Regions from separate parts of the Lysinibacillus sp. NPDC048646 genome, predicted to be linked through region 1. Evidence: riboswitches for the same ligand, from Rfam matches in the RefSeq annotation. Region 1 holds a riboswitch; each other region holds the start of a gene.

Evidence for each region. Region 1 has a riboswitch for S-adenosylmethionine ahead of ACQKII_RS18715 (bifunctional homocysteine S-methyltransferase/methylenetetrahydrofolate reductase). Riboswitches for the same ligand answer to the same signal wherever they lie in the genome.
Region 2: another riboswitch for S-adenosylmethionine. It lies ahead of ACQKII_RS07245 (MetQ/NlpA family ABC transporter substrate-binding protein); the one in region 1 lies ahead of ACQKII_RS18715 (bifunctional homocysteine S-methyltransferase/methylenetetrahydrofolate reductase).
Region 3: another riboswitch for S-adenosylmethionine. It lies ahead of metK (methionine adenosyltransferase); the one in region 1 lies ahead of ACQKII_RS18715 (bifunctional homocysteine S-methyltransferase/methylenetetrahydrofolate reductase).
Region 4: another riboswitch for S-adenosylmethionine. It lies ahead of ACQKII_RS23110 (YezD family protein); the one in region 1 lies ahead of ACQKII_RS18715 (bifunctional homocysteine S-methyltransferase/methylenetetrahydrofolate reductase).

Annotation. Positions count from the first base shown of each region.
Region 1 is NZ_JBNNLZ010000021.1:34,768-36,972, reverse strand. Features, by position in the region: gene hemG (protoporphyrinogen oxidase) at 1-1,093, shown strand, start outside; SAM riboswitch class I at 1,218-1,319, shown strand; gene ACQKII_RS18715 (bifunctional homocysteine S-methyltransferase/methylenetetrahydrofolate reductase) at 1,417-2,205, shown strand, end outside.
Region 2 is NZ_JBNNLZ010000004.1:150,625-152,829, forward strand. Features, by position in the region: gene ACQKII_RS07245 (MetQ/NlpA family ABC transporter substrate-binding protein) at 1-821, opposite strand, end outside; SAM riboswitch class I at 912-1,015, opposite strand; gene ACQKII_RS07250 (PPC domain-containing DNA-binding protein) at 1,222-1,725, shown strand; gene ACQKII_RS07255 (pyridoxal phosphate-dependent aminotransferase) at 1,780-2,205, opposite strand, start outside.
Region 3 is NZ_JBNNLZ010000009.1:127,456-129,660, forward strand. Features, by position in the region: gene metK (methionine adenosyltransferase) at 37-1,233, opposite strand; SAM riboswitch class I at 1,564-1,682, opposite strand; gene pckA (phosphoenolpyruvate carboxykinase (ATP)) at 1,885-2,205, shown strand, end outside.
Region 4 is NZ_JBNNLZ010000036.1:8,456-10,660, forward strand. Features, by position in the region: gene ACQKII_RS23100 (hypothetical protein) at 1-67, opposite strand, end outside; gene ACQKII_RS23105 (ECF transporter S component) at 88-645, opposite strand; gene ACQKII_RS23110 (YezD family protein) at 888-1,043, opposite strand; SAM riboswitch class I at 1,115-1,211, opposite strand; gene ACQKII_RS23115 (hypothetical protein) at 1,536-1,793, opposite strand.

The DNA.
Region 1 (2,205 bases):
ACATGCCATTCCGGCAGACTCGACATTTGGTATTCCAATGAGTCTAGCCTCTCTTGAAGCTAGCACACTTGTATCAGCAGCAGGAAAGCAAGAAGCATTGAAAGATTTAACAATGCCAAATGAAGGTTTTACAAAAGAAAGCTCCATTGGCGAGTTTTTAACATACTATTTAGGCGAGGAACTTGTGAAAAATCAAATAGCACCAGTGCTAGCTGGGGTATACTCAGGGAATTTAAATCAGCTATCCATTGGCTCAACGTTACCGTACTTAATCGACTATAAAAATGACTATGGAAGTGTGATCAAAGGCTTTGATGCGAATCGCGAGCAATTTGTAAAAGCTACAAATAAAAAATTTATTTCATTTAAAAAAGGTTTGTCATCACTTATTGACCGACTTGAAGAAACGTTAACGGATGTAGAAATTGTCAAAGAGATAGCGACAACACAGGTGAAGAAAGAGGAGGGCCACTATGGTGTTACGTTAGCAAATGGTGTAACGATTGAAGCAGATCATGTCGTCTTAGCATTGCCTAACGAGGCTGTACAATATTTATTGCAAGACACGTCATTAAATAATTATTTTGAAAAATTTAATACCGCATCAGCGATTACGATTTATTTAGGCTTTGATGTACCGGATGCTGTCCTCCCAGCAGACGGAACGGGCTTTATTGTGTCACATAATTCGAATTTACAATGCAATGCGGCAACATGGACGAGCAGAAAATGGCAGCATACATCAGCAGACAGTAAATTACTTGTACGATTGTTTTATAAGAGCATTAACCCTGCCTATGAGGAATTATGTGCAATGACAGATGAAGAATTGGCTGTTGTAGCACTAGAGGATGTACGAAAAAGCTTAGGTATTGAGGAAAACCCAACTGTTGTGAATGTTACGAAATGGATTGATCAAATGCCAAAATATGATTTAGCTCATCAAGAAGCATTAAAAGGATTAACAGCTGAACTTGCAGAAAGATATCCTAATTTATCAATTGCAGGTTGTTCTTATTTCGGCGTAGGGATCGGTGCTTGTATTCAAAATGGTAAAAAAATCGGTGAAGAGCTAGCTGAAAAATTATCTTAAGTTTTAGGGAAAACTCAAAAAACATTTATTTCGTGTGAAAAATCCTTTGTTACGTGAAATAGTCTTGACTCTATCGTTTGTAAACGATATGATTCTTTTAATTATTTAAAAAATTCATACTACATTCTTATCAAGAGAAGCTGAGGGACTGGCCCTGCGACGCTTCAGCAACCAACTTCGTGTCAGGTGCTAAATCCAGAAGACCTTTTTGGTCCGAAGATGAGAAGGAAAAAACAATTACGATTCGTTAAAGCCTTCTTTTTTTGTGAAAGAAGGCTTTTTATATTTTTATTTTGAAAACAAGGGAAGCGAGGTTACGTTTTATGGGATTGCTTGAAAAGTTAAAAACACAAGTCTTAACAGCAGATGGTGCAATAGGCACTGTACTATATGGTTATGGTTTGGAGTACTGCCACGAAGAAATGAATGTACAACGACCAGAATTAATTGAAAAGATTCATCGTGAATATATTGCGGCTGGCGCTGATATTATCCAAACTAATACATATGGTGCCAATGCGATTAAATTAGCTCGATATGGGTTAGAAACACGTGTGCAGCAGTTCAATGAAGCAGCGATTACGATTGCCAAGCGTGCAGCAGCAGATGGTGGACAATTTGTACTTGGTACAATCGGAGGAATCCGTGGTATTCGTAAAAGTGATGCAACATTAGAAGAAATTTTAATGACTGTTGAAGAACAGGCAACAGTGTTACTTGCAGGTAATCCAGATGGCCTTTTACTAGAAACGTATTATGATTTTGAAGAGTTAACAGCATCATTATCCATGTTACGGACAAAAACAAATTTACCGATTATTGTACAAGTATCCATGCATGAGCCGGGGATACTGCAAAACGGGATGACATTAAATCATGCCTTACATGAGTTAGAGACACTTGGTGCGGATGTGGTTGGTGTTAACTGTCGATTAGGCCCCCATCATACAATTCAAGCATTCGAAGGGGTAGAGCTTCCTGATAAGGCATTTATGTCAGCATATCCGAATGCTTCTCTATTAGATGTGGAGGATGGACGTGTCGTATATGAGTCAGAAGCAGATTACTTTGGTCGAGCGGCAGTTGCTCTACGAAATCAAGGCGTACGTTTA
Region 2 (2,205 bases), on a different contig from region 1:
GCTATTACAGAACCATCAAATTCTTGCTCAATAAATTTACGTACTTCGTCCGATTGATAAGCATCAACGAACTTTTTAATCGTTGGGTCTTCTTTGTTTTCAGCACGCACAACAATGTAGTTTACATATGGTGAGTCAGTAGATTCTAAAAGAATGGAATCTTTTTTAGGATTGATACCAGCATCTAATGCGAAGTTTGTATTAATAGCCGCGACATCTACTTCACTTAATTGCTTTGGAATTTGTGCAGCTTCTAATTCAATAAATTTGAAGTTCTTTTTGTTTTCTTCCACATCGTGAATAGATGCTGTCAGGCCAGTGCCTTCTTTCAATTTGATATAGCCTGCTTCTTGCAGAACGAATAGGGCACGAGCTCCGTTCGTCGGATCATTTGGCAATCCAAATGTTGCACCGTCAGGAATTTCATCTAATGATTTATATTTTTCAGAGTATACACCCATTGGATTTAAAATTGTTTTTCCAACAGGCACTAAATCTGTATCATGGTCTTTGTTAAATGTATCTAGAAACGGTTCATGTTGATAGCTGTTCGCATCTAAATCACCTTGTGATAATGCAGTATTCGGTAAAACGTAATCAGAGAATGATTTTAATTCAACCTCTAAGCCATTTTCTTTTGCTACTTTCGCAGCTACCTCTGCAATTTGTTCGTGTGGGCCAGATGTTACGCCAACTACGATTTTATTTTCGTTAATAGCCTCACCATTACCTTTGCTGTCTTCCTTACTACCGCAACCGACTAATGCCACTGCTAATGTGAGACTTGCTAAACCTACTAAAAATTTGCTTTTCTTTTTCATGAAAAATTACCTCCAAAGTTGTTTTATCGGTTTTTGAAAATAAAAAAAACTCTCTTATAAACTTAAGAGAGGCTCATGAAAAGATGTCCTCTCTTATCTTTCAAACGAATATCGTTTGCAGGATTTAGCACCTTCCCAAAAAGGGGGGTTGCCGAGCTTCATAGGGCCAGTCCCTCAGCTACTCTTGATAAGAGATTTATAGTATTTTTGTAAATCCGATAGAACTAATATAATTTATAGGTTATATTAAGTCAATAAATATTTTTAATATTTTATAAAATTAAACTATATTAGATTTAGTGTTAAGGGGATAGAAACTGCCTGTAAAGACGTGAGTGCTGGGCGTGAAAGTCCCCCGTTCTATGTAAATATAATTTATTCAGGGGGAAGAGGTAAATCTATGTCTGTAAGAGTTAATTATGGGGTAGGGTCATTTGGGAAGGTTATTAGTGCACGCATCTTAATGGGGACAGATATCATTGAGGGAATTGAGGCTGTATGTGAAGAGAACGAAATTGAATCAGCAACAATTGTTAGCTGTATCGGTAGTTTTCAAAAAAGTAATTTTGTGTATTTAGTCCCGGATGAGACATCTAAAATCAAAGTACGTTTTAGTGAAGTAATTGAAAAAGAAGGGCCACTTGAATTTATTCAAGGTTCTGGCGTTATCTGTAAGCGGGATGGTGTATATGAAACCCATTTTCATGGATCGATGAGTGATCAATGGGGAGGTGTGTCTGGCGGCCATTTTGTTAAAGGTGGGAATCCCGTCATTACCGCAGATGTTGTTTTAGCAGAAGTACGGGGTGTACAGCATATCCGACGTTTCGATGAAGAAACGGGACATGTTCAATTTTATCCGTTAGAAGAGGGATTAGAGAGTCCACGAAAAATAAGTAAATAGATAAGAAAAACCGTCCAATAGGTGTAAAACACGCTGATTGGACAGTCCATCATTTTACTTAAATAAATTTAATTTCTCAATTCTAATGATAGCTTCACGTAAACGTTCTTCGCTGACAAGTAAGCCAACACGGACATAGCCTTCACCATAATCACCAAAGCCATTGCCCGCGGCAACGGCAATATCAGCGTTGTCGAGTAACAGATCAGCAAATTGCTCACTTGTATAACCTAGTGGAACAGGTAACCATGCAAAGAATGAGCCTTTTGGTGCTGTAACCTGCCAGCCAATTCGTTTGGATTCTTCTATGAGAACGTTTCGACGACGCTCGTAGGTTGCTCTTAGCTCAATTGCACAATCTTGCGAGGAAGTAAGTGCTATTGCGGCTGCCTGCTGAACAGCAGGAAATTGGCTACAAAATAAATGATCTTGAATGATATTGATAGCTTCAATTATTTTAGCGTTCCCAACGGCAAATCC
Region 3 (2,205 bases), on a different contig from region 1:
TTATGAAAACATATCTATGCTTTTTTGAAAAGCGACTTATAGACTAGCTTTCTCTTTTAATGCGTCAGCCTTGTCAGTATTTTCCCAAGGCACGTTTAAGTCTGTACGACCAAAGTGACCATAGGCTGCAGTTTGTTTATAGATAGGGCGACGTAAATCAAGCATTTTAATGATACCAGCTGGACGTAAATCGAATAGCTCACGAACCCATTCTACGATGTCGCTTTCTTTTACTTTGCCTGTCCCAAACGTGTCTACTGCGATGGATACAGGCTGTGCTACACCAATGGCATAGGCAAGCTGTACTTCAACACGTTCTGCTAAGCCGGCTGCAACAATGTTTTTTGCTACGTAACGTGCTGCATATGCTGCTGAACGATCCACTTTTGTAGCGTCCTTACCAGAAAATGCACCACCACCATGACGAGCATAACCACCGTATGTATCGACGATAATTTTACGACCAGTAAGACCTGCATCACCTTTTGGTCCACCGATTACGAAACGGCCTGTTGGGTTGATGAAATATTTCGTATTAGCATCTAGTAATTCACTCGGAACAACTGGTGCAATTACTGATTCTTTTAAATCTGCTTGAATTTGTTCAAGTGTTGCTTCTTCATCATGCTGAGTTGAAATAACAATTGTATCCACACGAACAGGAACATTATTTTCATCATATTCAATCGTCACTTGTGTTTTACCGTCCGGACGTAAATATGCTAATTCACCTGATTTACGTACTTCTGTTAAACGACGAGACAATTTATGCGCTAAACTTATTGGTAACGGCATAAGTTCAGGCGTTTCGTTACAAGCGTACCCGAACATTAGCCCTTGGTCACCTGCTCCAATGGCTTCGATATCTGCATCTGTCATAGTACCTTCACGTGCTTCTAATGCTTGGTCAACACCTAGCGCTATATCAGGTGACTGCTCACCAATCGCCACTAGTACAGCTAGGTTTTCAGCATCAAAACCATATTTCCCACGTGTATAGCCAATTTCAGCGACAGTATCGCGGACAATGCCTTTAATATCTACATAAGTAGAAGTAGTAATTTCCCCTGCTACTAATACTAAGCCTGTTGTTACAGTTGTTTCACACGCTACACGTGCATTTGGGTCTTCTGCTAAAATGGCATCTAAAATGGCATCCGAAATCTGATCACAAATTTTATCTGGATGTCCTTCTGTTACACTCTCTGATGTAAACAGTCGACGGTTTGTCATTTGGTTTCCCTCCTATTACTCTTACAAATAGTATTTGCGAAATTAATACGGTACTCATTACCCACATGTCAAGTTCGCCCCTAAAGGGTTGAACTCCAAGCCGTTGTTGCTGTCGTTTCACTTTCGCACAAAAAAACAGTTGTTGCTGTCGTTTCACTTTCGCACAAAAAAACAGTTGTTGCTTTTAACACGAGGATTTCGAAAGATCCGTCATTATAATAAGGAAAGAAGTGCATATACTTACCTTTACATTCATTTTTACAAATAAAAAAATCCTTTTCTCACGTGTACTATACATGAGGAAAGGAATAATGACTTCGTAACCTTTCACTCTTATCGTTCAAGGGTTTTCCCCTTGCATCAGGTTGGCACCAACGCATGTCGTGAAATAGTTCATGCAGGTTGCCGGGTTTCACAGGGCCTGACCCTCCACCAGCTCGGGATAAGAGTATCCGTTCAATTTCTCATCTTACGTAAAAGGTAGAACGTTGTCAATCGTTTTATGTCGTTTTCTTGAAAAGTAATAAAATCACAAAAATAATTTCTGAATTAGTATAGATTATTTAAGCAATTGTGTTATACTATTTTTGAAATTAAGAAAAACTCCCTCGAACACAAGGGAATACTATAAAAAAGGATGGTATTTAATCGATGAATTCAGTAGAAATTGCAAACGAACTGAAGGAATTATTAAGCGGCGGGAACATTAACGTTCAACTTTCAGTACCACAATTAGTTGAAAAAGCTACATCTCGTGGTGAAGCAATGTTAACAGTAGATGGCGCAGTGCGTGCAGAAACTGGTAAATACACTGGTCGTTCACCTAAAGATAAATATATGGTAGAAGAAGCAGATACAAAAGATAAAATTGACTGGGGAAAAGTAAACCGACCAATTTCGTCTGAAGTATTTGACAATTTATATGTAAAAGTTGTCAAGTATTTAAAAGAACGTGACGAATTATTCGTATTC
Region 4 (2,205 bases), on a different contig from region 1:
TTTCCTTAAATTTTTCCGCAAGCGAAATTGCGATTTCTTCAATACTTTTAACTACTTTTGTCGTCATTATTATTCCTCCTGTTTTTACTATGTACAATTATATTTCAAGCGTTGCTGGGTCAACCAAACACGAATATTGCGGAATACTATTATTGTCACAATCATGACAATGACACCTTTCACGAGATTGAATGGTAAAATCCCTAGAACAATCATATCTTTTAAGGCATCGCCCTTCACAGGTTCCATTCCTAAAAACAAGGTGTACATCGGTAGGAAAAGCACATAATTCAGGAGACTCATACCAACTGCCATCGAAACTGTACCTGCAAGCAAACCAATGACAAGCCCCTTACCACGCTGAATTTTTGAATAGCAGAAATACACTGGGATGATGAATAACACGCCTGTTGTAAAGTTGGCTAAATGCCCTACCGGTACACCCGTCATGCTTCCTGACAATAACCAATCCAACATATTTTTTAATAGCTCCACTAAAATCCCCGCAACTGGCCCCATCGTCATTGCTGCTAATAAGGCTGGCACATCACTAAAATCTACCTGTAGGAAACTGGGAAACGGTGGTAATGGAAAATTAAATAACATCAGTACAATAGATATACTACTCAGTACACCAATATTCATGAAATATCTTAATTTCAAAATGCTCACTCCTTTTTAAATCACTGCTAATTAAGAAACACTTCGATCAGATGGGTATTTTTTATACCTACGGATCGTACGTTGAACCAATCGGGCTTTTACAGTCAGTTCGGCGCCCGTCTTACTGACCGTTCATGCGGGTAAAAAAAAGACCACACATAAGCAAAGGGATGATCCCTGCTTATGATGTGGCCTCCAGATTTCTAGTCAGCTGCGTTTATTCGCTATTTTTTTTGTGGAAATCTTTGCTTTTCAAGTCGATTAATTTGCACAATAACACCATCTTGAATGGTGATATGCACCTCGCCAAATTGTAGATTTTGAATAGCATTGGCAATCACTTCTAATTTCTTGTCATCAACCTTTGCTGTTTGAGACATTCGATACACCCCTTCTTTTTCATACTTTTTTGTACAAAAGAGGTCAACGCATCATGATGATTCGATGGACCCCCTTATCTCTTAGAAAACTCTGCTGGATTTGGCACCGATTCATATCGGTTGCCGAGGCTTCATTGGGCCAAGTCCCTCCACCTCTCTTGATAAGGTATTACGTTTCACTTGGAAATAATTCTATAATTCTGAAAACCTATTGTCAATATAAATGTTACAAAACCTAGACGATTACTATGAAATTAAGTAAAATGGTTCATTTTGTAAAAAATATCCGTTCGCTTATAGTCAAAATTAAGCGAACGGATGTTTTTTTACTTTAGAGGGATACAGGAGAGAAAAAGCTATTCGAATCTAAACCCGCCTCGTTTATTAGTCGTTAATCTAAAAAAATCCTGCTTCGTTCGTTCGCTCAATAAGAAAAGCTGCCTTTGATTTCGGCAGCTGTGTCTTAAACTCTTACCTCCGTTCGTTAAATAATCATCTAGCTGGAACTGGCATATATTTTGTGAAATAAGCACCTAAAATCAACAAAATTACCGTAATAGACCAATTCAATAGTCCCATAAAGTCAAACCAATAAGCGAGCAGATTTGTTACAGCAATTAAATATAAACAAATTGTCGTTAAAGTACTTTTAATCCCTGTGATACCCGCTTTTTTTCTTTTTTGAACCACAACCGATATTGAAAAAATAAGTGCAATTATTAGTATAGTAGATAAAATAATCTGTACCAATTTACATTCCCCCTTCGTAGTAATCGTAAGATTTTAATTCTTTCTAAATATTCGTTGCGAAACTTATTAAGGTTCAATTCTTATTGCGTTAAACTGTTCTTATAAAACAATCGCACGCTGTTAGTTAAATAAGAAAAAAAACAGAAATTAATGAAGGTTTATATATTTCAGCGTAAAATTGTAGTCAAAAAAGCACCCGCTTATCTAGTGGGTGCGTGTTTCTTGCATTCAATTGGTGTATGTTAAAACAAAAAGCATTAAGAATCCACAAGTATAGAAATCATGTCCAATACATTGAAAAAAATGAGAACCTGTGGTAAATTTATATAGATATATGCTTAAAAATAATAATGTGCATTATATCCCTATTATAGATTATACAATATACTTTTTCGTTTGTCAATCCCAATTT